DNA from 3 places in the Ornithinibacillus jepli genome. Region 2 is predicted to be linked to each of the others. Evidence: riboswitches for the same ligand, from Rfam matches in the RefSeq annotation. Region 2 holds a riboswitch; each other region holds the start of a gene.

Region 1 (7,978 bases), on a different contig from region 2:
TTCTTGCTTTACAGCATATAGTTTTTCATGTCCCATTAAAACAGTCTCTAATACTGGGTGTTCCTCATAGGCAAAGTGATCCTGTTTAAGGACAGCAAGTCGTTCTCCAGGAGACATGGAAACATTTCCGGTCTGGGGTTCAATTTCACCGGACAATATTTTCAGAAAAGTTGACTTTCCAGCACCATTAGCCCCAATAACGCCATAACAGTTTCCAGGAGTGAATTTTAAGTTAACATCTTCAAATAATTTCTTATCGCCATATCGTAAGCTTACATTCGTTACAGTTATCATGTATAGGTTTTCCTCCAATAATATTTCTACCGTAAGCTTACGAGATTTAAGGACTTTAGTCAATGTAAAACGTTGATTTATCTAGTATTTACCATAATTACAGAAATAAAGTTTCAAAATTATCTTGTATATTTGTTGTTTTTTCGGTAAAGTTTTGATATATCCGTTTTTATAGAGAAAAAGCTCGGTGAAAGTGTCAAAGTGGAGGGGAAAACATGAGAGAAAGGACTATCTACTTTATCTTTACAGATACTGGGACATACCTTTCAAGAATGATTAATTTATATACAAATCAACCGTTAAATCATGTATCAATTGGTTTTGATCATGAGTTAAAAGAAGTATATAGCTTTGGTCGCGTTAATCCAAAGAATCCGTTTAGTGGTGGTTTTGTTCGGGAAGATATTAGAGGAGAATTTTTAAAGCATTCTAAGAGTGCAATATATGCTCTAAATGTAACGGAGAATGAGTATTTGAAAATTCGCCATCATGTTAAAGATTTTGAATCACAAGCTTCAAACTATAAATATAACTTTATTGGGTTATTAGGTGTTGCCTTAAAAATTGAGATTCATAGAAAGAATGCTTTTTTCTGTTCTCAATTTGTTGCGACGGTTATGCAGGGTACCGATTCTTTTAAACTATCTAAACCAACTAACTTTGTTACACCATCTGACATCCGAGAAAATACAGAATTACAATTAATCTATCAAGGAAGATTAGGAGACTATCCGAAGCATAGGCTAGCTGAGGAAGTGATTGATTTACCAAAGGATTCATTAATCAACTTAATCACAAAAAAAGTAAAACGATTTATATAGATAAAGTTATGTGGGGTCTAGTTTTTCTAACGTAAAGTTAGGAGACTCGACCCCATTTTATTACTTTTGTAAAAATGTCTCTATACCTAAAGTTTCATATGGTACTTTTAGTTTAAAAGAAAGATTGTTTGCATCAAGATCCATATGCTCTACACTTACATGAAAATTACTTTTTATATCCATTTGTGTGACCGCGACATAAATTTCTTCCTCATCTGGATTAATCGTCACCCACTGCGGCACCGGCAAATGTTTACTCATATACTCCATTACCTTTTTATTTGGTAGCTCGAGTAATCCGAGTGTGATAGATTTTTGCTTTAAGACAACATCACCATTGTCTTGGACTAACGGTTCAAACCGGATTGATACGGGAACCGTTGTAGAGAAAACGGGTAACTCCCCAACTAATTGGACATCCTCCTCTAGGGAAACACTATATTTATGTTTGGAGTTCTTTAAATACTCATACATATACGCATTAATAAGTTCATTTAGATTTTTCTTAGTTGTTCTTATGATGAATTCAGAGCTTTCTTGGGTTGTCTGATGTTCGGTTGTGGGAACTTTCGTTTGTTCAACTGGCCAAAAAATTAATACAGCAATAATTAGCAGTACAGAAACATTCAAAAGGACTAGGACAATAAAAGCCCATTTCCACTTATTTTTTTTCATATTACCTTGTTCCATCCTGCTTCACCTTCAAATCTAATCTACAACTAAGTAGTTTAATATTCTCTTTGCCATTAGCTGATAACCATACGAATTCGGATGAAAATGATCATCAGCAAACAAATTTACTTCTTCCGTACTCATAAACAAATCCTTTGTTGGAATAAAGGTAGCCCCATTTTCCTCGGCAATTTGTTTACTTGTATTATTCCAATCATCGACAATCATATCTAGCTCTTTTATATAATTGAAGTATTGCTCGAAAGGGTTGTAAAAGCCGACCAAATATACACTTGCTTCAGGATTTAGTTCATTTAGCTTCTTAAAAATCTGCTGTAATCGTTGTTCATAATTTCCTCGCTCCTTAGAGAAGGCTTCGTATGTTATATTTGTAAAGTTTTCCTTCAATACTTGCATAATATCATTAGCGCCAATGGTGATAATGACAATGTCAGCGGTGGTTATCGATTCTGCAATTTCTGGGTCATTCAACCGTTTCAGTAATTGATCCGATCGATTTCCGCGTTTTCCGTAGTTTTCAAAGGTTACCACCTGTTTATCCGCATTTAAATGCTTATCTAGTATCCCCACATAGCCACCTTGCTCTGAATTATCTCCAACTCCTTGTGTTAAAGAATCGCCTATAGCTACGATGTGCCTCTCTTCACTGGTGAATAAGCTCACCGTACTTTGTATCGCCTCTTTAAACTCTTTGCTTAATTCTTTGAAAGGGCTGAAGGATTCCTCTTCTGTATTCGTTTCCGTATCCTTATCAGATACTTCCTGACTTTCTTCTTGTGTTGTTTTGGATTCTTTTACAGGCGAAGTAGATAACTCTTTATTAGCGTATAGTCCGACACTGGCTATTAAAACTATTGTTAAAATAAGTGTAGTAATCGTGATGATTTTCTTTTTCTTCATAAAGGAACACACCTATGCTGTTCGATTTTGTATACAATTCGCTTTTACTTTAATGTATGAAAGCATAAAATACAAATCTACTGATTTTATTATATATACCCATTTTTTGTTCGTTTTAAAAGCGTGATGGTGAAATTGTCATATAAAAGAAAAAAACGTCAAAACTGACGTCTCAATCATATTGCCCTTTTCGTTAAAAAAGATGCTATTTTGTTACCCCATTTTTCGTACTCCGTTAAAAATCCATCATGACCAAACCTCGTATCAATATGATGATACGTACAGTGAGGGATTAGTGATGCAAAAACGGAAATCGAAGTAGGTTCATATATTAAATCTTCTTCATAACTTATCGCTAAAACTGGAGAGCGGTATAATGTAGTAGCATTTTCCCATCCACCGCGATCCCTTCCGATATCATGTGTATTCATCGCATCAAGTAAATACAAGTAACTATTCGCATCAAACCGTTTAACCAATTTCTCACCTTGATATTGCAAGTAAGAAGTAACTTCATAACCTTTATCGGTAATCTCTCTACGAAAGCGTTCCTCAAAAAGTTTCGGACTTCGGTATGTTACCATCCCAATCATTCTAGCGATTTCAAGACCTTTCAAATGGTTAGAAGAGTCGTAATGTCCAGACTGCCATAATGGATCCGATTTGATAGAGCGTTCGGCAATATAATTATAGGCAATCCCATAATCAGAAAGATAAGGAGTTGCTGCTAGAAGAATGAGTCGCTCTACCATATTAGGATATAGTAGTCCCCATTCCATTGCCTGCATGCCACCTAACGAACCACCAATGACTGCATATAAAGAATCAATACCTAATTGTTTTAAGGCAATTTGTTGGGCTCTAACTATGTCACGTACGGTAATCTTTGGGAAATCGGATCGGTAAGGTTTATTTGTAATCGGATTGATGGATAATGGCCCGGTAGAACCATCACAGCCACCGAGCACATTAAAGGTGATTACTTGAAACTTCGTAGTATCAATTGATAAATGGTTGCCGATTAATCCACTCCACCATCCAGGTGCTTCATGTGTTCCTACTGCTATATGATTCCCCGTTAAGGCATGGCAGACTAGAATAACCGGTGCTTGTTTAGTACCTACTTGTTCATATGTTAGCGTTACAGCAGGTAATTCTTCTCTTGAATCGAGTAAAAGTGTTCCGATATCAATATTTGCTACTTTGGAGGTTGTATTCACTAATATTGCTCCTCAAACGTTATTTACCCGGCTGGTATAGGATTGTTTTCAATTCCTCGTGAAGAATAAATTGCATCTAATAGGAACCGATTTGAAATGATTGTAATCCCCGCTGCTTTTGCGTTTTGTAATACGATGTCATGTGTATCTGTTTTTTCAACCCAAAGGATTTTTATTTGTTTATTTATTAACTCCTCAATTACTGTTGGAGGTAGGGCATTGTCATGAACATAGAGGATATCAGCTTGATCGGTTTCTGCTAAATCGGTCACCGTATAGCCATATTGAGTTAATCGTTCAATCGTTTGTTTAAATTCAGCAGGTTGACTATTACTTAGAGTGGCAATCACCTTTTTTCGAATTGAACCATTAGCTCTTTCAAATGGAGATGAAGTTAGCCATTCCAAGACAGTTGATTCAGTGTCTAATACGTTTGCTGAAATCTTTGTTGCCTTGGCAATTGCCTGATCCAAATCAAGGATTATATCTTCCGCAGATTCAATCCCGATCGACAATCGAATTAGTTCTTCGGATACACCGCTTTTCTTCAAATCTTCTACGTTTAATTGCTGATGAGTAGTGGAAGCGGGATGAATGATTAATGATTTTGCATCACCTACATTTGCTACATGGGAAAATAGATTAACAGAATCGATTACCGTTCTTCCCGCTTCTCTACCACCTTTAATACCAAAGGTTATAATGGAACCGAAGCTACCTTTCAAATACTTTTGGGCCAATTCATAGGACGGGTGATTAGCAAGACCTGGGTAGTTTACCCATTCAACAGCTGGGTGTTCGTTTAAATAATTGGCAACAAGCTTCGCGTTTTCAACGTGACGTTCAATTCGTAAATGTAACGTTTCTAAACCTTGGAGTAACAAAAAGGCATTTTGCGGGCTTAAACTTGCCCCAATATCACGTAATAACTGCACCCGGAGCTTAGTAGCATAAGCAGCTAACCCAATATCTGCATAGCGAAGGCCATTATAGCTTTCATCCGGCTCAGTGAATTCTGGGAAGCGAGGATGATTCCAATTGAACCGTCCACCGTCTACAACGATTCCACCAATCGTAGTGCCATGACCACCAATCCATTTAGTAGCGGAATGTACTACTATGTCTGCCCCCCAAGTAAGTGGCTTAGAAAGAATAGGGGTACCGAAAGTATTATCTATAATAAGAGGGACATGGTATTTATGACATACTTTTGCGACCTGTTCCACATCAAATACATTCAAGCTAGGATTCGTAATTATTTCACCAAAAACCGCTTTTGTTTTATCCGTAATGGCCTGTTCTATTTCATCAAGCTTCGTGCCATCTACGAATTTAACGGTAATACCATATTTCGGTAAGGTTTTTGCAAACAGATTATATGTACCACCATATAAATTACTATCTGCAACAATCTCATCTCCAGTACCTGCAATATTCAGAATTGCTAGTGTAATCGCCGCCATACCAGAGGATGTCGCTACTGCTGCTACACCATCTTCCAGTAATGCTACCCGCTGTTCAAAAGCATCAACTGTAGGATTCATGATTCGCGTATAAATATTTCCTGGTTCCTTTAAACCGAACAGGTTTTGTGCGTGCTCGGTATCGCGGAATACATAAGAAGTAGTTTGATAAATAGGTACTGCTCTTGAACCGGTTGTCGGGTCAGGAAATTGCCCTCCGTGAAGTAATGTTGTCTCTAGTTTTTCAACGTGAAAATTTTCCATAAAAAATTCCTCCTTAAGATTAGTTATCTGGAGGTAGAAGAGAAACAAAAAGCCCTCTTCCTAAGAAGAGGGCACGTATTTAAAAGTAACCGTTCCTCCTCTTATCTTCCAGATCAATTGACCTGTAGGATTTAGCACCTTTTAAGGAAAGACTTGCTTTCACCTAAGGTTGCCGGGCTTCATAGGGCCTATTCCCTCCACCACTCTTGATAAGAGATTTAATTTATTGAATATTATATTATCGGTATGGCTATGATATGTCAATAATAAATTTAGCGCTCCGGTAATTTCAGTTTCCGGATTGGGAATCGATAAATCGATCCTAAATAAATAACTAGAGCGACCCAAATAAAGCTAAATGCAATGAGATGCTCCGTAGTAAATGTTTCATGATACATAAATACACCAATGAATAACATTAAAGTTGGAGCAATATATTGCAGGATGCCTACCATTGCAAGTGGAATACGCTTTGCTCCACTAGAAAATAGGAGCAGCGGTATGGCGGTCATGGCACCAGCACCGATTAAAAAGAGATTTTCCGTTGATGTGATATTTTGTACAGAGAAAGAATGTACTGGTATGAATCCTAAATAGATTAGCGCAATCGGTGTTACAATCATCGTTTCAATTGTTAATCCATACATGGCTGGAATATCGACCATCTTTTTAAATAACCCATATAATGCAAAACTAAAAGCTAAAACGAGCGATACCCATGGGAAAACACCATAACTAATCGTTAAATATAAAACCCCAATACCTGCTAAAATAACGGAAACCGTTTGGCTCTTCGTTAGCTTTTCCTTCAGTACAATGATTGCTAGTAAAATACTAACTAATGGATTGATATAATACCCTAAACTCGCTTGGAGTACATGGTCACTGTTAACAGCCCAAATATAAATTAACCAGTTTAAACTGATTACGACAGAAGCTAGTGTAATACTGATTAGCTTTTTCTTATCCTTCATAATACGAATACATTCTTTAATAAACCCACGCCACTTTCGCATCACTAGCACGACAACAATCATAAAAATAAAGGACCATATAATTCGATGTGCCAAAATCTCCCCAGCAGGGACATCATCAATAATCTTCCAATAAATCGGAAGAAGCCCCCAAACGACGTACGCAAAGGCCGCATAAAGAACCCCAATTTTATCTGTTTTCTGCTCCATCTTACCCCTTCTTTTCTAATAATAAATAAAGACAATTGTAGAACTGATTTCACAAAAACGCAATCAAAAGGCTTAAAAAGAAAACGCTTTCATTTTTAGGTGTAATAGAATATGATATTAGTAGAGTTATTTTTAGAAAAGGTCCTTTGGTAAGAATCTCCTTACCGGGTCCGCAGCCCGTATACACTCCGCTTTCCGCGGGCGGCTGGTGAGCCTCCTCAGAGCTATCGCTCCTGCGGGGTCTCACCGATGCCTATCCTCCCGCAGGAGTCTCCGTGTATACGGGCTGCTCAGAGCAAAATACCTTTTCTTTATTTTTAAAAAAATCTATTTTATTACTAAGAGGAGGAGAAAAATGGCACGTTCATATAAGCATATGGAAACATCCGTTATTCATGAAGGGTACGATTCAAAAGATATGTTAGGAAGCCTTACCCCACCATTGTTCCAAACCTCAACCTATACATTTAACACTGCAGAGCAAGGGGAAAGACGCTTTGCCGGTGACGAAGGTGGCTATATTTACTCACGACTCGGAAATCCAACCGTAACCATACTGGAAGAAAGGATTGCTGCGTTAGAAAACGGGGAAAGAGGACTTGCATTTGGTTCAGGAATGGCAGCGGTTTCTGCTATTCTAATTGCCTTAACAAAGGCTAATGATCATATTCTCTGTTCTTCAGGACTTTATGGCTGTACATTCGGATTACTAACGATGATGAAAGAAAAATATAATATTACACATGACTTTTCCAGTATGGAGACAGAGGAAGAAATACGTTCCAAAATTAAACCAGAAACCGTATGTATTTATGTAGAAACTCCAATTAATCCAACGATGAAGCTAATTGACTTACAAATGGTAGCAAGGGTTGCCAAAGAATACAGTATTCCAGTTGTCGTGGATAATACTTTCGCATCTCCTTATTTACAAAATCCATTAGAGTTGGGCTGTGACGTGGTCATTCATAGTGCAACGAAATATATTGGTGGACATGGAGATGTCATAGCCGGTCTTGCCGTGGGGAAAAAGGAATTTTTAAATGAAGTTGCCATGACAACATTAAAGGACATCGGTGGTGTCATGGCTCCTTTTGATGCGTGGTTATTATTAAGAGGGATAAAGACGTTGCCTGTTC
Region 2 (7,978 bases):
CCACAAGTATATACATCTACTGAAGCATAACCATATTCTGGCCAAGTATGGATAGTCAAATGTGATTCAGCAATTATAACTGCACCTGAAACACCATAAGGGTTGAAATGATGAAATACGGATTCAACAATTGTCGCACCAGAGTAATCTGCAGCCTCATTCATAAATTTCTCAATTAATTTATTGTTTTCAATAATATCACTTGGACAACCGTAAAACTCTATTAATACATGTCTTCCTAGCGTCGATAATTTAAAACCCATTTTACGCATTCTCCTTTACAACTGTAATTTGATTTTTTTCTTTCGCCTCGGTTAACACTTCCCCTAACGTTTGACGATAATAATGATATTGCTTTACTACATCTTCCGAAATTAGTTCTCCTGGAATAACAAGTGGAATACCTGGTGGATAAATCATGATCGTGTCTCCACTTATTCGTCCAATTGCTTTATCAATAGCAACTGTTTCATGCTCAGAGTAAAAAGCATCCCTTGGACTAAGAATCAGTTCATTTACTTGGTCTGCAGTTACATTCGTAGACATCATGACGGTTCTTTCTCCGTAAATTTCTTCAATCTCTCGTAATGCTGCAACCAGTTTTCCAATTGATTCTTCTGTATCAGACGTTGTAATAACAGCCATCACAACATATCCTTCTGCAAGCTCCATTTGAATTCCATATTTTTGTTTTAAAATCGTGTATACATCAAATCCGGTCATTCCAATGCCATTGACCCGGATTACTAATTTAGTCCAGTCATATGATTGATTAAAATTCTTTAATACATAATCATTCTTTAATACTTCATAACGAGAACCTAACTCAATTTCTGAGATAGCATTTTCTACAATTGGTTTTAGGCTACAGTACCGTTCATAGCCATGCAACGCTAATTCCCTTCTCGCTACATCTAAAGAACTCATCAATAAATAGTTAGCACTTGTAGACTGAAGCATACTTAATATCTTTTGGATTGCCTCGGGTGCAATTCTATTATTCTGTAAAATTAAGATCGAGCTTTGCGTTAATGACCCGCCTGTCTTGTGCATACTAATTGTTACACCATCTGCTCCCGCTTTAATCGGATCTATTATTTCATCTGATAGAAAGGGCAGATGCGCTCCATGTGCACTATCCACAATAACCGCAATATCTCGTTCATGAGCAAGCTGGCAAATTTTCTCTAAATCACTCATGGACCCAAAATATGTTGGGTAGGTAATTAATAAAGCCTTTGCCTCTGGATGCTCCTGGATTGCTTTTTCAACACTGTTTATCGATACGCCATGTGATATACCAAAATGATAGTCTACCTCTGGTTGAATAAATACAGGTTTTGCACCACTTAAAATAATTCCATCCATTACAGATTTATGACCATTCCTTGGTACTAGTAAAGTATCACCCGGTTTACAAGTAGCCATAATCATAGTTTGGATGCCAACCGTTGTACCATTTACAAGAAAATAAGCATAATCTGCTCCAAAAGCATCTGCTGCTAATTCCTGGGCTTCTTTTATAACGGACTCGGGATGGCTTAACAAATCTAACTCCTTCATAGAGTTAACATCCATTCGCAACGCCATCTCACCTAGTACTTCTTTCAAAGGACTCATAGAAGAGCCCATTTTATGACCAGGTACATCAAAAGGAGTTACATCACGTTTAGCATATTGCACTAGTGCATCAAATAAAGGCATCTTATCTTGATTCAATATGGAAATTGGTCTCGCAACAAGTTCCTTCACGTTATTCATTAGCGGTAAACCCCAGCTAATTCAAACTTTGCTACTGCTTCTTGTAAATCAACTACTTTATCAGTTTTTTCCCAAGACACATTCAAGTCATGGCGTCCAAAATGTCCGTAGGCTGCCACTTGTTTAAACTGCGGTTTTCTAAGTTCCAGCATATTAATGATGCCGCTTGGAGTTAAATCAAATACTTCACGAATCGCCTTTAATATTCTTTCGTGCTCAACTGTTTCCGTACCGAAAGTATCAAGAGCAATACTGATTGGCTTACTTACACCAATTGCATAAGAAAGCTGAATTTCACAGCGTTCCGCTAATCCTGCTGCAACGATATTTTTTGCTACATAGCGTGCGGCATAAGCAGCAGAACGGTCAACTTTAGTACAGTCCTTACCAGAGAATGCCCCACCACCATGTTTAGCAGCTCCACCATAAGTGTCTACAATAATTTTTCTACCAGTTAATCCTGTATCACCATGAGGTCCACCAATTACAAAACGGCCAGTCGGATTAATTAACACTCGAAATTCTTCATTCATTCCATATTCACAAGCAGTTTGTTTAATAATGGATTCTGTCACAAATGCTTCAAATTTATCTTTATCAAAATCCTCATCATGTTGAATAGACATTAAAACTGTGTCAATTTTAGGCTGAATAGGATTAGTATAGTCAATGGTAACCTGTGATTTCATATCAGGACGAGCCCACGTAAACTCACCTGTTTTTCGTAGTTGAGATGCTCGTTTTACTAAAGTGTGAGCCATCTCGATTGCTAGTGGCATCATAGATTCTGTTTCATTCGTAGCATAACCAAACATAATCCCTTGGTCACCAGCACCTATTTCACTAATATCACTAGAAGTATCTACTCCCATCGCAATATCTGGAGATTGTGTATGAAGTAATACTTCTACATTACAAGTACTTCCATCAATTCCAAATCGATCATCTGTGTATCCAATCTCGATTAATGTATCTCGGACGATCTTTTCCACATTAAGATTTGCCTTAGTGGTTATCTCTCCACCAACAATTACTGTATTTGTTGTTGTAAATACTTCGCAGGCAACCCTTGAATATGGGTCCTGTGCTAATGCCGCATCAAGTACAGCATCCGAAATTTGATCGGCAATTTTATCAGGATGTCCTTCTGAAACGGACTCCGATGTAAATAAGATTTTTTCTGCCAATTTTAACCATCCCTTCCATTTTATTCATTTCAGGGCATAAAAAAAGCTCTCCTACAACCTAAGGAAAGCTTCGATTAATATCAGCTGCTATCCTCTTATTGTTCACAAAACGATATATGTTTTGCGCTCAGGTTGGGCACCCATATCTGATTTAGTTAATCAAACTGGTTTGCCACCGCATCTTAGACCCCTCGTCTCAGCGGCTATTAATAAGATAGACTTTTAATATGCAGGATTAATAGTAAGGCATATTACTCTATATGTCAATTTCTTTTTTTGTCGATATTTAGAGTAAATATTTCCAATTAAAATAGATACAGGTATATATACCTGTATCTATTTTAATTAGTTCGAATTTCTTGCCTAATAAATAAATAATAGGCAATCATGAAGCAGATTAGTGTTGCTGCTATTAGCCCAGTTAATTGAGGCCAGATTAATAGTAAGCTTTGTCCGAGTGGTAATGGACCAGCTAGAGCACCTACTGTTTGCTCCATTGTTAAAGGACCTAAAGTTCTTACTCCAGGTGATAATAGTGTAGTTGTAGATTCAGAGAATAGATAGCTTGGTGACAACCTATATAAATTTAAGATTGTCTCTTGCCGATTAATAGCCTCCTCCATACTAGATATGGACTCTGTATTTAAATAGCCTTTACTAATAAAATCTATGATCATATTATAAAAAATACTAAAGAAAATCCATACCGCTATACCAGATAGTGCTGAAGTAGCTGCTTGTTTAAAGCGTACAGAAAAGAGAATTCCTAAATTTAGCCAGAAAGCGATATATACAATACATAACACTAAAAAACATAGTATCCGGATAAACTCTTCGAAAGTTAATGGTAAGCCGATAATGAGGATTCCTAGTGCCATAACTAATAATCCAAGTGCAAAAAATAGCACCATATTTACTAATAGCGCCGCTACAAATTTGGCATTAATTACATAATCTCTTGGAATCGGTTGAGCCATTAACCTTGTTAGAGTACCCTTATTTCGCTCTGAATTAATAGCATCAAATCCTAATGCTACCCCTAACAATGGGCCTAGTATTGTTACGAATGTAATAAAAGGTGGTAATGTTCCATCTGATGTTGTAAATAATTTTAGAAATAGGTAAGAATGTTTAGCAAGTTCCTTCGCTTCATCCGACTGATCTAATGTATCCTTAATAGTTGTTATAGCAGTGTATAAAGAACCAAGGCAAGTTAACCCAATAATAATAAGTAGGATAATGATTCTCCAACTTCTTATATAGTCTGTAAATTCCTTTTGAACAATCGCACTGAAGACAGATTGTCTCTTATCCATCTTATCTAGTACTTCTTCCTTACTCTTTTTGAAGGTGATCTTACTTTTTATTTGCTGTAGCTTCATTTAAATCACGCCCTTCAAAGTACAGATGATAGATTTCATCCAATCCGAAATTTTTCTTACTAATATTTGTCAAATCTATATCATAAGACATTACTTTCTTGGCAATTATTGGAGTAATATCTTTTTCACAATAAATATCTATACTTGAATTATCTAATCTTTCTACACGACTAACTTCTTTAATAGCCATTAGTTCATTTATCATATCTCCTGTAATAGGTTCAGCCTCTAAATGAACAATATAAACATCGTTCTTAAATAATTGTCCCGCCAAATCATCCATATTTCCTTTAGCAAGTAGCTTACCTTTAACAAATATACCAACTCGATCACATACTTGTTGCACCTGATGTAAATGATGTGAGGAAAGTAAAACCGTTATATTCTTTTCTTGATTCAGGCTTTTAATTAACCTTAGTAATTCACGTACCCCTTCTGGATCAATCCCTAAAGTAGGTTCGTCTAATATAATTACTTCGGGATTTTTAATTAAAACATCAGCAAGCCCGAGACGTTGTTTCATCCCACGAGAATACTTTCCTGTTTTCTTATGCATAGCATCTTCTAATCCTACTTGTTCTAGCAAAGAAATCGCCCGCTCTTTTGCCTCATGCCCTGGAATCCCATTTAGCGAAGCTGTATATAAGAGGTTTTCAAAACCAGTCATATGTTGATAGAATCCCAGATCATCTGGTAAATACCCTACTCGCTTTTTAACCTCTAATGGATTTTTCGTAGAGTCTATTCCACAGACACTTAAACTTCCACTAGTTGGCTCTGTTAATCCTAATAACATGAAAATTGTGGTAGACTTCCCGGCTCCATTTGGCCCTAATAATCCGAATATCTCACCCTTTTTAATGGATAAAGATAACCGATCAACTGCAGGTACATCATCATAAATTTTTGTGAGTTCTTCAACTTCAATAATTGCCTCATTCACCAGTTATCTCCTCCCATATTTTTTAAAAATATAGTAGAGTCCGCCAACGACAACTAGAATAATTGCGACCCCAACAAATCCCCAAGCAGTGGAAGTTTTAACGGAAATACGGAAATTAGCTTCAGAGGAAGCCTCACCAGTATCCGCACTAAATGTAGCAGCATAGTCCCCAGCTATTGCATCTTCTGGAGCTTTTAATGTTGCTTTCACGTTTGCTTTTTCCCCTGCCTTCAGTGTTGGGATAGTATCTCTATCAAACTCTACTTCCCACTTTGGTGGGGTAGATGACTTTACATTAATATCTGTTAAATCAACTGATCCGGTATTTTCAACTACTAAATCAATGACCGTATCTCCTCCAGCAGTTATATCATCACTTAATAACCCATTTGGCGTTGAAATAGTTAATCCATACTTACCAGTAATAACTGCTTCTAACTCAATCTCACTTGAAGTTCCACCAGATTGGGCTTTAACTGGAATTTTATACGTATCAGCCTTTGCATTATTTGCAGGGGTCACGACGATATCTACTGTTTTTTCTTCGTTAGGTTCAAGTGTTACTGAAGTTACCCCATTTCCATCTACCTTAAATTGTGTTGTCCATCCATTTGGTGCTTGTGAAGATAAGGAATAATGTTGCTGTTCTGCTGTTTGATTTTTCAATGTTGTACTATATTCAAAGGTTGAATCAGCATGTCCTTCCATATTAGGTTGATCGATAGTGAAGTTTGTTTTAAACGTACCTTCTTCTGTTACATTAACTAATAAATCTAGTGTACTAGTACTACTTCCTTCCGCTACTAAATCAAATTCATACCTTCCTTTTTCTACTTGTAATGGGACGGTTACAACTAATCGAATAGATTGTTCCGCATTTGGTCGAATAGATAATTGCTCAATATTAGTACCATTTGATGAGATTTGATATTCCCAACCTTCTGGTAGTCCTCTCACCGCAAATCCTACATTTTCTATCGAACTACCACTATTTATAATATCTACCGAGTATTCAATATCCTCCCCTGGTGTTACAGAAAGACCAGTATGTGGAGTATAGACAGAGACTTCGGCAAAAGCGGTTGAGGTAATAAAGAACCCTCCTATCACTAGTGTTAATAATGAATAGAATATTTTTCTAATCATCTGACATATCCTCCTTATTTTCTAAATTCATAAATGATACGAGATTTTTTGGAGAACGGATTTATTTTTTTATAATTATTCCATACTTTTTTGCTAAGATATTGTCAGAAAATTAGAAGGGGGTCCTATAATGGATACAAAGCAGGATGAAAAACTCTTGAAATTAATTGCAAAGGGTTCTCAGGCTGCATTCAATCAATTTTATGAAACTTATGTATCCTTTGTCCTTCAGATTGCAATTAAGTTGTTAGAAGACCAGAAAGAAGCAGAGGATATTTGCCATGATGTTTTTATCGAAGTCTTTCAAAAACCATTGCAATATAGACCAGATAGAGGCAGTGTAAAAGCATGGTTAGCAGTTAAAACTAGGAGTAGGTGTATAGATCGTTTAAGGAAACATCAGCCTGTTTTACTTAACAAATTAGAAAAACTTGATACGGAGCAATCTATAAAACTAGAAATGTATGTTTTAATGGAAATTGAAAGAGAAATATTAGAAAGTGCCTTAAATCAACTTCCTCAAAAACAACGAGATTTAATTTACGGAGCCTATTTTGAAGGGAAATCTCAACGAGAATTAGCAAATATGTATGATAAACCACTTGGTACGATAAAATCCTCAATACGTTACGGCCTGCAAAACTTACGAAAGCAAAAGACCTTACTTCATTGGGCTAGAACGGACAAGGAGTGAGAAAAATGAGACATATTCCAGAAGAATTACTTGTTGATTACGCTTTAGGGAATTTATCGGAGGAAGTTTACGAAACGATAAATCATCATCTGAATTACTGTGCGTATTGTACTGAACAATTAAAATCTTGGAACCAGATACTGAGCAACAACAAGGAACATAATCCTTCCGATACCTTAAACGAGCGTATAGTAACTTCCATCAGTTCTAAGTCAGATGATAAGCAGAAAAGCAGTAACCGAAAAGCTATGTATTCGGTAATCAGTGCTGCAGCAATCTTTTTCATTGGCTTAGGCTTGTTCCAATTCAGTAAACAACAACCTGTTGCCGAATTATCAGGTAAAGAATATATTACTGCCCAGCATGATTTAATACCAGAACAACACTTTATGAATAATCCAGCAACTAACAGACTAGATGTTACTCCGGTAACCATGGATCGAAATATTCGCGGTGACGTGTGGTTAAATGAAGTAACAAACGAGCTATATTTACAGGTGGATGGACTTAAACCTCTTGAAGCTCAAGACTATCAAGTGTGGCTAGTCCATGATAATAACGGGTGGAAAGAAGAACTGTTACGCCTGCAAAATGGTAGAGTGCAAGTTTATTATAAAGGACCAAATGTAAAGACACTCCGGTTTATTAAAGTAAGTGTAGAGCCATTAGGCGGAAGCCAACTACCAACAGGGCCAGAAACATTGTTTATTGATTTAAAGCAATAATAGGAATTAAGTTAGGTGAGGAGGACGGTGCACTTCCCCCACTCCAAAATTATTTTCTCTTTTACTTCCAGCAACAAGTGCGACATCTGCTCGAGAGGACCTCGCAGTGTCTTCTTTGCACTTCACAGCACAAGCGCGAC
Region 3 (7,978 bases), on a different contig from region 2:
GGTTCTGGTTCGGTAATGGTATCAGTAGGGTATATGATTTTTGCTTTCTCTAGTAATTTCACCATGGCTACGGTAGGCTTTTTTGTATTAGCATTTTCTCTTGCCTTTGCCAATACGGGCTTTTATACTTTTTACCAAAACAACATTCCGGTTGAGGTTATTGCCCGAATTAGCAGTATATACGGGTTTCTGGAGGCATTGTTAGTCATTGTTCTTACTTCTCTATTTGCTATAGGAGCACAAGTATTATCAATTAAGTTACTAGTAGCCTTGGGAGCCATTTTTATGTTGATACTAACCATAGCATTATTATGTATAAGTTTAGCACCGACTAAGCGCAAATATTATGAAGCGGCATCATGAACGAGAGAAATACACATTTTACCAACCTCGTTCTAGCGATTACAATGGGTTAAACGAGGAGTTATTAGCGGGAAAGATAGCCTGATAAAAGGAGGAAAATATTATGACAAGTGGAAGTAAAGAATTGTCATCTGAACAACGAGAAGGATTAATCAAAGTATTAGAAGCTAGATTTATAAAACATAAGCATCGTCACGAGGGGCTTGATTGGGCTCATGTTCAAGCAAAGCTAGAGGCAAATCCAGAAAAGCTATGGTCACTCCATGAAATGGAAAGAACTGGCGGTGAGCCAGATGTGGTCGGGTATGATGAAGAAAAGGATGAATACATCTTTTATGATTGTTCTCCGGAAAGTCCTAAGGGGCGAAGAAGTCTCTGTTACGATCGAGCGGCTCTAGAAGCAAGGAAAAAGCATAAGCCAGAAAATAGTGCTATCGATATGGCGGCTGATATGGGAATTGAAATTTTAACAGAGGAAGAATATCGAGAATTACAGAAACTGGAGACGTTTGATAAGAAAACGTCGACCTGGGTGAAAACACCGTCTGACATTCGAGCGCTTGGTGGGGCGTTGTTTTGTGATTATCGTTTTGGTCATGTTTTTGTCTATCATAATGGTGCGGATTCTTACTATGGTTCCAGGGGATTCCGAGGCTCACTTAGGGTTTAAGTAGTTTATAGGCGTGATTAAAATGAAGGGGCGGAATCCATTTGGATTTCTCCCCTTGCTAATAGTACATTACTGATTTACTAACGTAGCTTTACGTCTCTGGGAAGCATGGATTTTCTTCATTGCAAGTCTTGCTATAGGTTGAGCGATTACTAACTCAATCCAAAATGCTACACCAAAGTTTCTAAACCAACTTGGAAAGAAGTTTTGAAAAGGCAAAAGACTTATTTCTTTTGTACCAACCCAGTTTCCGATAATAGTTAGAAGTAATGATAATACAGTCACATTCAATAAAATCGTTAATAATACTCTCGCATTAAATCCATCGGTTTTTCCTACGAATTTTGGCATTAGTTGACCTACTAACGGACCAGCAACGAATTTCACCAATAAGACAACAATAATCCACATGATTGGAATAATTTTTAGAGTCTCCAAATAATTTTCCTTACTAAATCCGAGTTCCATACCTATGATAATGGGTGCAATCGTGTTAACGGAAATGATGGAAATAATTAATAAAAATATAATGCCTTCCTTTGGACTTTGAGGTAATCTATCTTCCTTATACATATTTTTTACCCTCCGAAATTAAAATTTCAGATGGTAGACGTATCTTGCGACATATATTTTTGGTCAAGTATTGGACCAATATCTCTACACACTGATTTCATTATTTTAGCATGTAATTTTACATGATTTCTAGACTTGTAATATTGTGGGATTTGTGAGCAAAATAACCCTTTAGCTATGAAGGAATGTAAAAACGTACAAAAAAGTAATTTTAAAAAAATGATTGACATATGTTTAAATAGGCACTATAGTATGTATCATAAACTTACAACTACATAAATTAAGAATTTTCTTCTTATCCAGAGAGACCGAGGGATCAGGCCCTATGACGTCTCGGCAGCGGGTTAATGTAAATTAACACTGTGCCAATTCCTGCAAATGTTTCACATTTGAAAGATGAGAAGGAAGTCGTTTCAATTTATATTTTGAGACCTTCCTTTTTTCTTTTGGATAAGAAAAAAGGAAGGTCTTTTTCCTTTTTACATAAATTTCAAGACAGGAGTGAGTCAAGTATATGATTGAATTTCGGAATATATCAAAAACGTTTAAAATTGGCAATCGAGAAGTAAATGCCGTTAAAGATGTTTCGCTTTCCATTCAAAAAGGCGAGATATTTGGAATTATTGGTTTTAGTGGAGCTGGAAAAAGTACTTTATTACGTCTGGTAAACCTATTGGAAACTCCTACGACTGGTGAAATTGAAGTGAACGGTGTAAATATCGGAACACTTTCCCAAAAAGAAGTGAGAAAGCTAAGAAGTGGAATCGGGATGATTTTTCAAAATTTTAATTTATTTGCTTCTAGAACCGTTGCGGGGAATGTAGCATATCCATTGAAACTTGCAGGTTGGTCTAAAAAGGATATCGATACAAGAGTCAATGAGCTACTTAGCTTTGTAGGTCTTACTGATAAGGCAAAGGATTACCCTGAACAATTATCAGGTGGTCAAAAGCAGCGGGTGGGGATTGCAAGAGCGCTTGCTACTTCACCTAATATCTTAATCTGTGACGAGGCAACATCGGCGCTAGACCCGGATACAACAAGTGAAATCCTTCGCCTTCTTAAAAAGGTAAATAAAGAACTGGGAATTACGATATTACTAATTACACATGAAATGCATGTTATACAAGAGATTTGTGACAAGGTAGCGGTAATGGAGAATGGAGAAGTGATTGAAACGGACTCTGTATTTAATGTATTTACGAATCCGCAGCATCTGACTACACAACGATTTATCCAATCCGTTCAGCAGGATAGACCGTCGGCTACCTTGTTGGAAGAATGGAAGAACAAGGGTGGAAAACATTTATATCGCGTTATCTTTAAAGGTGAAATTGCTAGTGATCCCGTCCTCTCTCGTGTGACAAGGAAATTTGGGGTAGATGTCAATATCGTGTATGGGTCTGTTCGAGAGCTTCAGGAGAAATTATATGGAAATCTGCTTGTATCGTTTGAAGGGGAAGAGGAAAATATTTCTTCGGTTCTTTCCGAGTTAACGAGAGATGTCATTGTAGAGGAGGTGAAGGTTAATGAAGGTTGATTGGAGTACGTTTTGGCCACGGATAGTGGAATCCACTGGTGAGACAATTTTAATGGTTGTCATGACCTTGATTCTAGGATCAATTCTTGGTATAATAATAGGTTTACTATTATTTGTGACGAGAACAGGAAATATTCTAGAAAATAAAATTGTATTTAATCTACTGAATGTCTTGATTAATATTATTCGTCCAATCCCGTTTATCATTTTCCTAGTAGCAATTAGTCCATTAACAAGAGCAGTAGTCGGGACAACTATTGGAACGTGGGCAGCTATATTTCCAATGACGATTGCTTCAGCATTTGGGATAGCGAGAGTAGTAGAGAACAACTTAGTTAGCATTGATTCTGGAGTGATTGAAGCGGCAAAGGCAATGGGGGCAAGTCCATTACGAATAATATTCACTGTGTTAATTCCAGAGGCACTTGGGCCACTTATTCTAGGTTTGACTTTTGTGACAGTTAGCTTAATCGACTTCTCCGCAATGGCAGGTACAGTTGGTGGTGGCGGCTTAGGTCACGTAGCGATGACATATGGATACCAACGATTTGATGGAAGTGTCATGCTCGTTACTGTCATTATACTTATTCTTCTAGTACAGTTTGCACAGTGGATTGGGAATACGCTATCGAGAAAGATTATGAGGCGATAAGCAACACGTTATAAGACTATTACATTATTTAACTACAAAAAGAGGAGATAGAATGATGAAGAAATGGTTTAGTATTTTAGTTGTGTTAATTGCGGTAAGTACATTGGTAGCCTGTGGAAGTGATACCACTTCAGACAGTGGGGATGATGTGGTAGTTAAGATTGGTGTAACTGGTACAGATGGTGAAGTTTGGCCGATTTTAAAAGAGAAGGCAAAAGCAGAAGGTATTGAAATTGAACTAGTGGAGTTCTCTGACTATACTTTACCGAACCAAGCGTTAGCAAACGGAGATATCGATATCAATTCGTTCCAGCATATCGCGTTTCTAGCTCAATTTAATGAAGAGAACAATCTTGATTTAGTACCAATCGGGGCTACTGTCATTGCGCCAATGGGATTATATTCAGAGAAGTTGAGTGATGTTAATGAAATTAAAGAAGGTGACAAGATTGCGATTCCGGATGATCCTTCTAACCAAGCACGTGCACTGAAATTATTGGAATCAGCAGGTTTAATTACGTTAGCGGACGACTTTGGCCTATTTGGTGACCCAAGTAAAATAGTGGATAATCCAAAAAACTTAGAAATCCTACCAATCGTTGCACAACAAACACCACGTGTATTACCTGATGTAGCGGCATCTGTTATTAATAATGGTGTTGCTGGTCAAGCGGGGTTTGACCCTGTGAAAGATCCGATTTACTTAGAAGATGCGAATGACCCGAATGCAATACCTTATGTGAACATCTTCGCTGCACGTTCTAGAGATCAAGATAATGAAGTTTATCAGAAGATTGTGGAACTATATCATGAAGAGGATGTAGTAAAAGCGGTAGAAGCAGATACAAATGGTGGTTCTATTGTGGTTGATTTATCGAAGGATGAGTTGCTAGAACAATTTGGAGGACTATAAGGAGGAGAGTATGTTGAGTAAAACGTTAGCGGGTGTGGAATTAATTCAAAAATCCATTGAGTCAAACAAAGAGCTGTATATTGAAACGAGTCAGGCGATTCATGCGAATCCAGAAATAGGCAATCAGGAGTTTTTTGCAAGTAAAAAACATGTAGAGATTTTGACTAATGCTGGATTTAAGGTAGAAACAGCTATTGCTGGACATGAGACATCTTTCTACGCTGTGAAGGATAGTGGGAAACCGGGTCCAGCAATTGCCTTTCTTGCGGAGTATGATGCACTGCCAGGCTTAGGCCATGCTTGTGGTCATAACATTATCGGTACGACTAGTGTAGCTGCAGGTATAGCGCTTGCTGAAACGCTAGCTGAAACAGGCGGAAAAGTGGTTGTACTAGGAACACCTGCAGAAGAGGGCGGGCCAAATGGTAGTGCAAAGGGTAGCTTTGTTAAGCATGGTTATCTTAACGGGATTGATGCTGCGTTAATGATCCATCCATCAGGGAAAACATCCCTCACAGGCGATTCATTAGCTGTTGATCCACTTGATTTTCACTTTTACGGGAAATCTGCCCATGCATCTGGTTCACCGGAAAAAGGAATTAATGCTCTAGACGCTGTTATTCTACTGTTTAATGGAATTAACGCATTACGCCAGCAGCTTCCGACTGATGTGCGAATTCATGGAATTATTACCCACGGGGGAGATGCACCAAATATTATACCGGAATATGCATCTGCTAGATTCTATATTCGTGCTGAATCATGGAGTAAAACAGAGGAAGTATCTAATAAGGTACGTGCTATAGCAGAAGGTGCGGGGCTTGCAACTGGTGCAACTGTTAAAGTTGAACGATTCCAAAATGAAGTTAAAGACTTCGTATTGAACTCTGTTTTGGATAATGTATTAAAAGAAGAGTTGGAAGCAGTAGGAGAGGTGGTCTGGACTGAAAAAGGAAAAGGGAAAGGCTCAACCGATGCCGGAAACATAAGTTACGAAGTACCAACTGCTCATCCTCACATTAAAATAGGTCCGGATGATTTGATAGGACATACAAATGAATTTAGAGAAGCAGCTAAATCAAAAGAAGGTGACGCGGCTCTTATTAAAGGGGCAAAAGTGCTTGCGAACACTGGATACCGACTGTTAACGGACAGTAATTTATTAAAACGAGCGAAGGAAGCTTTTGAAGAAGCTAAGACAAAGAAAAATTGAACATGATTAAACAAAAAATAGGGTATCCTTCTATGGATGCCCTTTTTTGACGTATAAGTTAGGAGTTGTTCTCCCAATATGGTGGATAGGAATATGTGGAATAGGTTGGTGAAAAAGTCGACTGCATTGTCCATACTGAATGGCACGATGATAGAAGAGAAAGATATCCCAAAGGATTAGCCCTCACTTGGGTGGTGGTAGAGGATAGAGCTTTTGTTCGTTTAGTAGCATAATAATTTTCAACCCTAGATTTCTATCTTTAGGAAAAGAGGTATAGGATTTCGTCTACATGGAGTATAAAACGATTGAATTAATTGATACTAAAAACGAAGTAGGCGAATGATTGGATTTCGGGGGTACACTATGGCAAAGATTACAATTCCGCAACTCTTTACTATTTTTCTTCTAAGCACGGGGTTAAATAATCATGTCATTATCACTCCATTATTACTTAATGCCTCAGGAAGGGATGCCTGGATTAGTATAATCATTGGTTATCTCGCAACTTTATTAATCTCACTTCCGATTTTCTACATATCGAGCCATTTTTTAAACGAATCCTTCATTTCGTGGCTTTCTACTACCTATTCGCGTTTTCTGGGTAGGATGATAGCGACTTTTTTTGTTATTCATTTAATGGTAGCGGGATGGATATCGTTAAGAGAGACCACGTATTGGGTAAATGAAACATTTCTATTTAATACACCGATCATAATAATTGCTATATGTTTATTATTAGCCTCGTTATATATTTCATATGGAAAATTAAATACTATTGCGATTTGTGCGGGTGTTTTACTACCATTAGTTATCCTCTTCGGTGTGTTTGTTGCCATTGGGACTATTCCTGATAAAAACTACCAGTTAGTAACACCAATATTAGTTGAGAATAGTTGGAGCGATGTATGGTACGGGGCATTATATGTATTAGGGTCAAATATAGAAATTCTTTTTATCATACTAATTCAAAACCAGATTTCAAAGAAAGTGTTACGGAGACATTATATTCTTCTTATTACGTTTTTAATTATATTGACGATGGGTCCGTTACTTGGGACTATAGCTATATTTGGCATTGAAGAAGCAAAAGAACTCAGTTATCCTTCTTTTTTCCAATGGAGAATTTTAGGGATTGGTACTTACTTTAATCATCTTGATTTTTTATCCATTTACCAGTGGACATCGGGTCATCTTATTAGGCTAGCGATATTTTTATACCTCATCACACATGTATTAGAAATAAAGAAGAAGAGAATGCGGCTTTATATTCAAGTATTTATATGTATGATTTATTTAACCTTCACGATATCTTCCATTTCAGATGAAGGATTTGTTACTTTTTTAAGCAATTATTATTATGCTTTTAGTTGTATAGTTGGTGTAACGATGATCATTTTTTTAACATTGCTTGTAAGAATATCAAAGAGGAGGGCCATGATTGAGAAATAATATTGAGGCAACAAAAACTTACATTAAAAACCTATTTCATGATTCTTCTGATATTACAATTGAGGAGCACCAACTCTTTAATCCGAATAAAAGTAAACTAATGATAGTTGTCTATTGTAATGGCCTTATGGATAATAATATTTTACGAGAAAGTATCCTCCCAAGTATTCAAAATAGCTACTATTATAATAAAAATAGTGACGTGTTATTAAATTGTACACTGAGTCTAAAGAGGAATGAACTTCATGCTGATCAAGTTATTACTGAAAATATATTTAATGGCTTAACCGCAATCTTTATAGACGAATCTATTTATTTTTATAATACATCTAATCCACCTAAACGTTCACCGGAGGAATCCAATGCGGAGGTTTCGTTACGTGGACCGAGAGATGGATTTGTCGAGGATATAAGTACAAATGTTGCATTAGTACGAAAACGCCTTAAAACTAATTCCCTTGTTATCAAATCGTTTAACATCGGTAAACGAAGCCAAACAAAGGTTTATTTAGCTTATATTTATGACATTGAAAATGAAGCATACATTCAAGAAGTAACGAAACGTTTAGAAAGTATTAATATTGATATGCTAATCAGTGACAATC

The links. Region 2 has a riboswitch for S-adenosylmethionine ahead of metK (methionine adenosyltransferase). Riboswitches for the same ligand answer to the same signal wherever they lie in the genome.
Region 1: linked by a shared signal. The riboswitch ahead of AB1K81_RS08550 (O-acetylhomoserine aminocarboxypropyltransferase/cysteine synthase family protein) and the one ahead of metK (methionine adenosyltransferase) in region 2 are both predicted to bind S-adenosylmethionine.
Region 3: linked by a shared signal. The riboswitch ahead of AB1K81_RS16870 (methionine ABC transporter ATP-binding protein) and the one ahead of metK (methionine adenosyltransferase) in region 2 are both predicted to bind S-adenosylmethionine.

Annotation. Positions count from the first base shown of each region.
Region 1 covers NZ_JBFEGG010000002.1:116,649-124,626, reverse strand. The annotation lists gene AB1K81_RS08575 (ABC-F family ATP-binding cassette domain-containing protein) at 1-294, opposite strand, end outside; gene AB1K81_RS08570 (hypothetical protein) at 510-1,115, shown strand; gene AB1K81_RS08565 (YpmS family protein) at 1,176-1,805, opposite strand; gene AB1K81_RS08560 (SGNH/GDSL hydrolase family protein) at 1,824-2,708, opposite strand; gene metX (homoserine O-acetyltransferase MetX) at 2,885-3,928, opposite strand; gene AB1K81_RS08550 (O-acetylhomoserine aminocarboxypropyltransferase/cysteine synthase family protein) at 3,952-5,655, opposite strand; SAM riboswitch class I at 5,754-5,871, opposite strand; gene rarD (EamA family transporter RarD) at 5,928-6,839, opposite strand; gene megL (methionine gamma-lyase) at 7,195-7,978, shown strand, end outside.
Region 2 covers NZ_JBFEGG010000001.1:335,601-343,578, reverse strand. The annotation lists gene speD (adenosylmethionine decarboxylase) at 1-263, opposite strand, end outside; gene AB1K81_RS01700 (aminotransferase class I/II-fold pyridoxal phosphate-dependent enzyme) at 265-1,761, opposite strand; gene metK (methionine adenosyltransferase) at 1,761-2,948, opposite strand; SAM riboswitch class I at 3,041-3,164, opposite strand; gene AB1K81_RS01690 (ABC transporter permease) at 3,290-4,264, opposite strand; gene AB1K81_RS01685 (ABC transporter ATP-binding protein) at 4,305-5,276, opposite strand; gene AB1K81_RS01680 (COG1470 family protein) at 5,277-6,419, opposite strand; gene AB1K81_RS01675 (RNA polymerase sigma factor) at 6,550-7,113, shown strand; gene AB1K81_RS01670 (anti-sigma factor domain-containing protein) at 7,119-7,838, shown strand.
Region 3 covers NZ_JBFEGG010000006.1:61,308-69,285, reverse strand. The annotation lists gene AB1K81_RS16885 (MFS transporter) at 1-363, shown strand, start outside; gene AB1K81_RS16880 (DUF4256 domain-containing protein) at 467-1,033, shown strand; gene AB1K81_RS16875 (hypothetical protein) at 1,103-1,606, opposite strand; SAM riboswitch class I at 1,899-2,009, shown strand; gene AB1K81_RS16870 (methionine ABC transporter ATP-binding protein) at 2,121-3,146, shown strand; gene AB1K81_RS16865 (methionine ABC transporter permease) at 3,136-3,798, shown strand; gene AB1K81_RS16860 (MetQ/NlpA family ABC transporter substrate-binding protein) at 3,854-4,711, shown strand; gene AB1K81_RS16855 (M20 family metallopeptidase) at 4,722-5,924, shown strand; gene AB1K81_RS16850 (endospore germination permease) at 6,288-7,373, shown strand; gene AB1K81_RS16845 (spore germination protein) at 7,363-7,978, shown strand, end outside.